DNA from 3 places in the Guptibacillus hwajinpoensis genome. Region 3 is predicted to be linked to each of the others. Evidence: riboswitches for the same ligand, from Rfam matches in the RefSeq annotation. Region 3 holds a riboswitch; each other region holds the start of a gene.
What was found. Region 3 has a riboswitch for cobalamin ahead of ABFG93_RS13115 (ABC transporter substrate-binding protein). Riboswitches for the same ligand answer to the same signal wherever they lie in the genome.

Region 1 (3,279 bases), 460 kb from region 3:
CTGTTTCTAATTGAGATTTCATAATACGCTTCATAATATCAATCGCAGGTACTGTTTTCCTTGAAAGTTCAGGGTGGTTCACACACTGTGCATACTTTATACGAAATTCGCCTTTTCCTTTTTCCTTATCATACGAATCTTCAAGTGAGAAACCCATCACTTTTCTAACTTCGTGCGGATCAAACAAGTGCCATTCTGCTCGTTCTTCCACTGCCTCCATAAACAAATCAGGAATGCATAGTCCTGTAAAAAGATCATGTGTCCTCATCCGTTCATCACCATTGTTTAGCTTTGCATCAAGAAATTCAAAAATATCGCTATGCCAAACATCAAGGTACACCGCGATCGCTCCTTGGCGCTGACCGAGTTGATCCACACTCACTGCCGTATTATTTAATTGTTTCATCCATGGAAGCACGCCAGAGGAATTTCCTTTGAACCCTTTAATGTCACTACCGCGAGAGCGAATTTTACCAAGATAGGCGCCAATCCCTCCCCCATTTTTTGAAACGGTTGCAACATCCGTATTGCTATCATAAATACCACGAAGACTGTCATCTACCGTATCAATAAAGCATGAACTAAGCTGACCATAGCTTTTCCCTGCATTCGAAAGGGTTGGTGTCGCAACTGTCATATATAAATGTGATAAAGCCCAATACGCTTCTACAATAAGGTCCGTTCTTTTTTCTTTTGGCTCATTCATCATAAGTGTCATCGCAATAACGAGAAATCGCTCCTGTGGAAGCTCATAAACATTCTTCTCATGATCAGTCGCAAGATACCGATCAGCAAGCGTGCGTAGTCCGATATATGTAAAAAGGTTGTCTCGTTCTGGAACAATCAACTGTGCTGCCGTTGTGATTTCCTCTTCTGTATAAGAGGTCAATAGATTTTGATGATAAATCCCCTCTTTTGTCAGCTGCTGCAAAAGACGATAGAAGTTTCCCTCACCATATACGTAAGAATCCCCGCGGTTTCTAAGTGATTCTTTATAGAGCGTTTGTAGATGAACAGAAGCTGCTACATATGTCCAGTTAGGTTCTTCAGCCGTGATTCTCTCAAGTGCATTTAGAACCAGTACATGTCTTATTTCTTCTTCAGAATTTGTTTCGGTTATGCTATTAGATGTTTTCTCGAAAAATCTTTCACTGTTAAGAGATGGAAAATTCTCTATAATCTTTCTCACTTCTTTTAAGCTTTCCCGTTCATTCAGCACCATGCTCATAGTAATCTCTCCTTTTTAATCAACATAAAAGGCTCACTCTGCATCGAGTGAGCCTTGGAGAAAACGACATAAAAAGAATACAAAACACGCATTCAGTCTGCCATTTCTCACCCTCAATCCCCGAAGAATAGAAACGTTTTTGAATACACGGCAGGTCTACTGGCTTGTGCTTCTTCCTTGGCAAGCCTTCCCGGAAAATTCTCCAGTGGCATTTTGCCTCGTCCACACGACAGTTGCGGGGACAGCTCCGGATTCAGACCGGATTCCCTTTCAAGTCGTTATACGACACCGCATACTCAAATATTCAGTTAAGGGGAAAATACCCCATATATAGTATACCAAAACCAAAACCAACACTAAATGTTGATAACATCATCTTACATCACTCTCACATTTTCCACAAGCTCTATTGTTGCACCGAATGACTATTATTTCAACTCGGAAGATAAATGCCTATCACTCATGCGTTTTCATCGCATATATTGTTGATAATAAAAAAAGTTTCCTTGAGGAAAGAAAGGAATGATTCGTTTGAAGAAGCCACTTGATTCTTGTTTTAATAAGCTTGCTGGTTATACTCTGCTATGCCAGAAGTTCGGATTGCTAAGCGAACAGGAAAGTAAAGATATTATACAGAAATTATCACAGCTGCGTTAGTAACGATCTTTCCGTTTATTCAAAAGGAAGGGTAATGCTAAACAATGCACCTGCATCAGTTTAGCGCTTCAATAGTTCCATGGTGTTTTTCTACAATCGTTTTTGTAATGGAGAGCCCGATACCTGATCCTGATTGATCTCCTGTATAAAATCGTTCGAATATTTTATCGGTGTCATCTCAGAATCCAGGACCATCATCCTGAATCTGAATAGAGACGAGCTGATCTTCCAACTTCAGCGAAACATGTATATATGATGTCGCAAATCGGATCGCATTAGCTAGCATATTAATTAAAGCCTGTTTCATTTTATCCAACAATGTACGAAGAAATTTGAAAAGACTATGTGAAAATGATGGGAATTAGAGTGATTTATTCTTTAGTTGTTCAATAATGCTTTCATCAAGACTTCGAACATGCAAATCTCTCTGAGGAAACGGGATTTCGACTCCGTTTTCTTCAAAGATTCGATTCAAGCGAAAATTGAGATTGCTCTTCGTTTCCACAACAGCCTTTGGTGAAGAAATCCAAATGAACAGTTGAAAATCAAGGGAAGAATCTCCGAAACCAAAGAAATTGACAAAAGGTTCAGGAGTTTCAAGCACATACATAGATTGTTCCTTCTCCTGATCTGCAACAGTCAGAAGAAGAGTTCTAACAAGCTCCACATCTGAACCGTATGCCACTCCAATTGGAACAACCAGCCTCAGTTTCGAATCTCCATAGGAGTGATTAACAACCTGTTCTTCTATAAAGTACGAATTTGGCATAATAATCCGCTCATTATCAAGCGTACGGATAATCGTTGCTCGCATGTTAATCTTCTCAACATCACCGATTATATCGTTAATAATCACTCGATCTCCTACTTTAATTGGTCTTTCAAACAAAATGATTAAGCCAGAAATGAAATTATTTGCAATATTCTGCATCCCAAATCCAATCCCAACTCCAAGCACACCTGCAAAAACAGTTAGCGCACTGAGATCCAGACCTACCGTTGTTAAACTAATTACAACTGCAATCACCATCAACGTGTAGTGAAAAATACGGTTAAACGTAAATTGTAGTCCAGTATCAAGACTATATCGATCATACAGTGGGGGCATCAGAAACGAAGTGAAAATTTTTGAAAGACGATTCGCCAATGTAATGATAAATAACGCAATTAGAATAAGAAACAATGAGATTTCAACACTACCGATAGAAAATAGCTGCTGAAACATCCATTTTGTATCTGAAAAATAAAAAAGAACAAAAAGTAGAATAGCGTAGACAGTTGTCCAATTCAGGAATGAAAGAAACGCAGGTTTTATGGCTTTTGGATACCTTTCTTCTTCACCTTTTCCTGTTAGCCATAGTTTTATCATAAATCTCAGGAGATAAAGACCGAAG
Region 2 (3,279 bases), 670 kb from region 3:
ATTTACTACGGTATGGAAGCCTCTGGGATTGATCCTGTTATTGCCACAGTAACAGCTTCATTTTTTATTGCGGTTATCAGCCAGTTTTTCGCTAAAAAGTATCGAACTCCCGTCATCATTTTCAGTGTTGCCGGTATTATTCCGCTTGTCCCTGGTGGGCTTGCATATGATGCGATGAGAAACTTTGTACAAAATGATTACAATACTGCTATTAACCTTGCTGCTCGAGCATTTATGATATCTGGATCAATTGCAGTTGGTTTAGTCTTTTCTGAGGTAATTAATCAAATTATTCGTCACTCTACCTTTACGAGAAGGCAAAAACAGCGTTGAAATAAGTCATAGTTCTTTTGCAATCCATACGTACACTATGATAAATTTTAAAAGGATCACTGTGTCGAACGGTGTTAAATAATGTTAATATCTAGGGAGGAACTATGATGAAAACCTATCCCCATCTCGGGTTGTTAACAATTCGTTTGGTAGTAGGTATGCTTTTTTTTGCTCATGGATTTTTGAAGTTCTCTGAAGGTATTGCAAGTACAGTTGCTTTCTTTGAAACAATAGGGTTGTCAGGTTTCCTTGCCTATATTGTTGGCTTTATTGAATTAACAGGTGGAATTGTAATGATTCTTGGAGTAGGAACTCGGATTGTGAGTGTCCTGTTTTCAATGATCTTGATCGGTGCTCTTACAACTGTGAAACGCTCAACAGGTATGCTCGGCGGATATGAATTAGACATAGCTCTTCTAGCGATGTCCGTCTCTCTTTTTCTTAGTGGGGGTGGACCATACAGTCTCTGGACGTTCATGAAAAACAGAGGATGGTCTTTGCCAATCATTCAACAAAAGAAGGACTAGGGAAGTGACAGGATGGCCAAGTCAAAAAAGAAATTAAAGCGCAGTTCAAAGTGGATGCTTTCACTCGTGGCAATTATCATTCTACTTATGACAGTGTATTTTATGAACCAATCTACTTCTACGAAAGGTTTCAAAATAGAAGCTCAACCCCATTTGGGCGAGGAAACAGCTCCGGTTGAAATCATCCAGTTTGGGGATTATAAATGTCCTTCTTGCAAAACCTTTACCGAGTCTTTCTTTCCGTTAATTCAGGATGAATTAATCGCAACAGGGAAAGCAAGGTTTTATTTCGTGAATGACCCGTTTATTCAGGCGGATTCAAAACGAGCTGCAGAATTTGCAGAGACGGTGTATCACGAGCTCGGCAATGATGTATTCTGGCAGTTCCATCACGTTCTTTATGAGCAACAACCCAAAGATAAAGAATTAGAAAAGCAGGAAGTATATACTCCCAAATTCTTAATAGAGACGCTTAGTGGCTTAGTTAGTGAAGAAGATACAAATCAAGTGATTAAAGCGTTTAAAAAAGGAGCCGGAGAAGGTGCAGTTAAAACCGATCGTTCATTTGCAGATGAAATGAATGTATCTGGAACACCAGCGCTTTTTGTTGATGGCAAACGGTTTAAAGGATCTACTATTTCAGAATTAAAAGAGATGGTAGATCAATCTACAAATGAATAATGTGAAGTTTCTATAAGACGAGTCAACCCTTTGATGATGGAATAAATAAGAAGGCATTTCAAATTGGAATGTCTTTTCTTAATGGAGACGGGATGGATGTTAAATAAACGTTTGTTTAAGGAAACGCCCAAAGGCTATACATTGTTAAACAAACGTTTGATTAAGGCAAGGGATTGACTTTGTCTTATAAAACGTAAAGAATAGAGTTGTACAATTCAATAATATGGAAAAGGTACGCTGATCCAGCGTTTAATAGGGAAGTTGGTGAAAATCCAATGCGGTCCCGCCACTGTAAGAAGGAATAAGAAGGTGCATGATCCACTTATCAAGGATAGGGAAGGAGCGCCGTTAATAACCTTCAAGCCAGGAGACCTGCCTTTTCTAAAACACTGTTTACCTACGGTCGATAGGAGGTGTCGCTTGAAGGACTATTTGTATTGTCTATTCATTGCGCATACTTTCTGATAGAAAGTATGCGCCTTTTTATTATCTACATAGGGGGAAACCAATGAAGAAACAAGTAAAAGAATCGAGAGTGTATAAGAGTAGTCGAATTTTTCCACCTGATCTAAATAGCCATGGGACGTTGTTTGGAGGAAAACTTCTTGCGGATATGGATATGCTTGCCTCTATAGCTGCGACGAGACATTCCCGTCTTGAATGTGTAACTGTTTCTATGGATACTGTTGAATTTCTCCATCCGATAACGGAGGAAGACTATGTCCATTATGAAGCGTTTGTGATTTGGACTGGGAAAAGTTCAATGGAGGTGTTTGTAAAAGTGACTGCCGAACAACTATTAACAGGTGACCAACGGATTGCTGCTACCTGTTTTATCACATTTGTCGCGTTAATCGATGGAAGGACAGCGACTGTTCCTGGGATTAAGCCTGATACAGAAGGTGAAAAGCACCTTCATGATCTTGCAAGACAGCGAGCTCAGAAAAGAATTGACCGAAAAGCCACAAGTGAAAATTTAGCCCATATCTTAACGATGCTATAAAGTAAGGCTAGCTATTGGAGCTATAATCTGCTGATAAGGATTGGAAAGTTAAAACAGAACCATAATGGTTCTGTTTTTATTTTTAGGTCTGTTTATAGTAGGATATTCAAACTATTTATTATTTTTTCTTGAATGTAAGTTATGAATCGATGGATGTGTGGTATATGAAAAGTGCGACTAAACTTTATTAAGGAGACTGCCTATGTGGATCAAGCACGACTTTTTTAAATATATCACCGGTATTATACTTGTCCTTATTTGTATTTATTTTCTTACGGAACTTGATTTACTGAAACCTTTGAAAACAATTATTGGAACACTCTTCTATCCAGTGTTGATAGCCGGATTTCTCTACTATGCGATAAAACCCCTTGTTCGTTTAATAAAGAAGCTACCGTTTGTGGCAGACATAACAGCGATTTTAATCGTTTTCTTAAGTATCGCTGGTTTGTTATATACTGCTTTTACATTTCTTGCAAACCCTATTCAAACACAGATCTCCAAGCTCACGAAAGAGCTACCTGAGAAGCTTAAGCAGTCAGCGAGCGAAGCTGAAAAAATGATGGAGAAGAATGACATGGGCATGCTTTCTATGGAGAATTTGAGGCAAAAAGCCACAGGCTTTCTCGGAGATCTCACACAAAATCTTGGAGATCATCTGATGCAGGTTATTGGTGCTGTTACAAGCGCCACAACTGTTCTTGTTATCGTGCCATTTGTATTATTTTACTTTCT
Region 3 (3,279 bases):
AGTCAAGAAAGTATCATTAGAGCTAGGCGGACATGCCCCTGTCATTGTTATGGCGGACACAGATCTAGATAAAGCAGTTGATGGCGTTATTGCCTCCAAGTTCCGAAATGCAGGACAAACCTGTGTATGTTCGAATCGGATTTATGTTCATGAATCGATTGTTGAATCGTTTACAGAAAAACTAGTGGAAAAAGTGAAGAATCTGAAGGTCGGTAACGGTCTTGATGAAGGCACCGATATCGGTCCTTTAATTGATAATAACGCAGTGGAGAAAGTACAAAAACATGTTGAGGATGCAGTAAGTAAAGGAGCTTCTATTGTTTGCGGCGGGAAGGAACAAGGCGGTTTATTCTTTGAACCTACTGTTATCTCCAATGTAAATGATGACATGTTATGTATGAATGATGAAACATTTGGTCCAGTCGCTCCGATCACAACATTTAAGACGGAAGACGAAGCAATTAAACGAGCGAATGATTCCATCTATGGGTTAGCTGCTTATGTGTTCACAGAGAACATTACAAAAGGCATTCGAATCAGTGAGCAGTTGGAGTATGGAATAGTTGGATTAAATGATGGCCTTCCTTCTACTCCGCAGGCTCCATTTGGTGGGTTTAAGCAAAGTGGACTCGGCCGTGAAGGCGGGCACCATGGGATTGAAGAGTATTTAGAGGTTAAATATATTTCAGTTGGGTTGTAGAGGGTAGAGGGAGAGAGAGAAGGTATGAGGGTATGGGGGTCAGACCCCTGTCTGACCCCCACACCTCTCTTTTTTTCTTTCACCAAACCATGGGTTTCTATCATATACTGTGCTATCACGTGTTCAAAAGGGGTTCGATCATGTATCCATATTACCGCACACTAGCAGATGATATTGCGACAGCAATCAATGGAGAGTACAGTGCGATTCAGTGTTATGCGAAGCTCGCACAGCTTGCGCCGAATGAAACAGAAAGAAAACAAATTCTTGAAATACGTAATGATGAAATGGCACACTACCAGGCATTCACTTACATTTATACTCAATTAACAGGGCAGCAGCCATCACCTCAGCTAATTGAAGAATGTCCTACAGAATATGTGCCTGGACTTGATTTTTCTTTCAAAGACGAACAAAAAGCCGCTGATTTTTATCTTGATATCGCAGATCAGACTGATGACCCCTTCATTAAAGATAAATTCAAGCGAGCGGCAGCAGATGAACAGAATCACGCCGTCTGGTTTCTGTATTTCTTAACAAAGCAACGGTATTAATGAAAGAAGAGTGTGGTGGTGGGGTCAGACAGGGGTCTGACCCCACCACCACAACACCCTCCCTCTTCCCCCTTTCACACCTATGCTGTATAATAAATCCTAGAACCAATTAACTACATACGCATTTGATTCGGGTGTCTTCACTAAGAAGACTTAAAAGGGAAGCTGGTGTAAATCCAGCGCGGTCCCGCCACTGTAAATGGTTGCAAGCTGCATAAACCACTGTTCATTAAGAACGGGAAGGGGCAGCGCGCGATAACCATGAGCCAGGAGACCTGCCTGTATCACAAAGCGCGACCTACGAGGATAGGGATGTGCCAACGGACTAAGGTGTTGATGTACGTATCAACTAACCTCAACTTCCATTCGGCCATCCCCATGCTTGTGCTTGGGGATTTTATTTTTGTCAAAAACAGGAGGAGAAACACACATGAAGAAGCTCTATTCACTACTCGTCTTACTCTTTTTAATTACAGGCATACTGGCCGGATGTGGATCCGATCAAGCTCAGGAAGACAACACAACAAACGAATCAACTAATGAAGAAAACCAGGCAGATCAGTCTGCAAATAGCGCCTTTCCAGTCACGATCACTGACGCCCTCGATCAAGAGGTAACGCTAGAAGAAGACCCAGAAAAAATCGTCTCTCTGATTCCGAGTAACACGGAAATTCTTTTCGATCTAGGTGCAGGGGAGGAAGTTGTTGGGGTATCTGACTTCGCAAACTACCCTGAAGAAGCGGCCAACATTGAAAAAATCGGCGGGATGGAGTTTAACGTCGAGAAAATCATCTCCCTTAAGCCTGATCTCGTTCTTGCTCATGGCTCAAGCGCGCACAATTCAGAAGCAGGCCTTCAGCAGCTTCGCGATGCGGGTATCAAAGTCATCGTAGTAAACGACGCTACAAGCTTTGAAGAAGTGTACGCGTCAATTGAAATGATTGGACAGGCAACAGGTGAAAAAGAAGAAGCAGAATCAACGATCGCTGATATGAAGCAGAAGCTTGAAGATGTGAAAACCAAAGCAGAAGAAGTCGAGGAGCAGAAAGATGTTTTTGTTGAAGTAGCTCCTGCACCAGAAATTTATTCACCAGGTAAAAACACGTTCATGGATGACATGCTAACGCTCATTAATGCAAAAAACGTGACACATGATCAAGAAGGCTGGAACCAGATCGACCAGGAAGCGATTATCAAAGCAAATCCTGACGTCATCATTACAACTTACGGTTACTATACTGAAAATCCGATTGAACAAGTAGTAAGTCGCGACGGCTGGCAGGATGTGACGGCTGTAAAAGAAGAGCAGGTTATTGATGTGCACTCTGATCTCGTCACACGTTCCGGCCCTCGTCTTGCTGAAGGAGTAGAAGAACTTGCCAAGGCGGTTTACCCGGATGTCTTTGCAGAATAATCGCATCATCGCTTACGTAACCGCAACGGCGCTCCTTATCGCAGCGATGCTGATCGGGATTTCGATTGGAACCGTTTCTGTTCCAGTGCTCACGATTCTAAAATTGATCGGTGCAGAACTCCTGCATCTTCCAACGGGAAAAACAGATCCAATGTTTACCACAATTGTCATGGATATCCGCCTGCCACGCGTCATCTTGGCAGGTCTAGTAGGGGCGTCTCTTGCGATAGCAGGAGCCGCCTTTCAGGGTCTATTGCGTAATCCGTTAGCTGATCCGTACGTACTCGGCGTATCGTCCGGAGCATCGGTCGGGGCGGTTCTCGTCCTGTTTTTCAATCTGTCGCTCCCGTTCATCGGCATTTTCACCCTGCCCGTCATGAGCATCGCCGCATCGATCATCACCATTTTCCTCGTGCTCTTTTTTGCACGACAAATTGAGCGATCCATGCGCGTTGAAACAATCATCTTAACAGGAATCGTCTTTAGTTCATTCCTTGGCTCGCTGCTCTCGCTCATGATCGCCCTCACAGGGGAAGAACTGCGCCAGATTATCGGCTGGCTGCTAGGAAGTGTCTCAATGCGAGGCTGGGAGTACATCGCGATCATCCTGC

Region 1: it holds a riboswitch for cobalamin, as region 3 does, so the genes downstream of both, ABFG93_RS15355 (ribonucleoside-diphosphate reductase subunit alpha) here and ABFG93_RS13115 (ABC transporter substrate-binding protein) in region 3, are expected to answer to the same signal.
Region 2: it holds a riboswitch for cobalamin, as region 3 does, so the genes downstream of both, ABFG93_RS09540 (acyl-CoA thioesterase) here and ABFG93_RS13115 (ABC transporter substrate-binding protein) in region 3, are expected to answer to the same signal.

The regions. Positions count from the first base shown of each region.
Region 1 covers NZ_CP156674.1:2,964,305-2,967,583, reverse strand. The annotation lists gene ABFG93_RS15355 (ribonucleoside-diphosphate reductase subunit alpha) at 1-1,228, opposite strand, end outside; cobalamin riboswitch at 1,361-1,536, opposite strand; gene ABFG93_RS15350 (hypothetical protein) at 1,751-1,885, shown strand; partial or broken gene ABFG93_RS23130 (sensor histidine kinase) at 1,941-2,171, opposite strand; gene ABFG93_RS15345 (mechanosensitive ion channel family protein) at 2,247-3,279, opposite strand, start outside.
Region 2 covers NZ_CP156674.1:1,835,905-1,839,183, reverse strand. The annotation lists gene ABFG93_RS09555 (threonine/serine exporter family protein) at 1-333, shown strand, start outside; gene ABFG93_RS09550 (DoxX family protein) at 438-860, shown strand; gene ABFG93_RS09545 (DsbA family protein) at 873-1,541, shown strand; cobalamin riboswitch at 1,755-1,935, shown strand; gene ABFG93_RS09540 (acyl-CoA thioesterase) at 2,050-2,544, shown strand; gene ABFG93_RS09535 (AI-2E family transporter) at 2,747-3,279, shown strand, end outside.
Region 3 covers NZ_CP156674.1:2,501,369-2,504,647, forward strand. The annotation lists gene ABFG93_RS13105 (NAD-dependent succinate-semialdehyde dehydrogenase) at 1-700, shown strand, start outside; gene ABFG93_RS13110 (ferritin-like domain-containing protein) at 841-1,254, shown strand; cobalamin riboswitch at 1,370-1,551, shown strand; gene ABFG93_RS13115 (ABC transporter substrate-binding protein) at 1,685-2,668, shown strand; gene ABFG93_RS13120 (FecCD family ABC transporter permease) at 2,652-3,279, shown strand, end outside.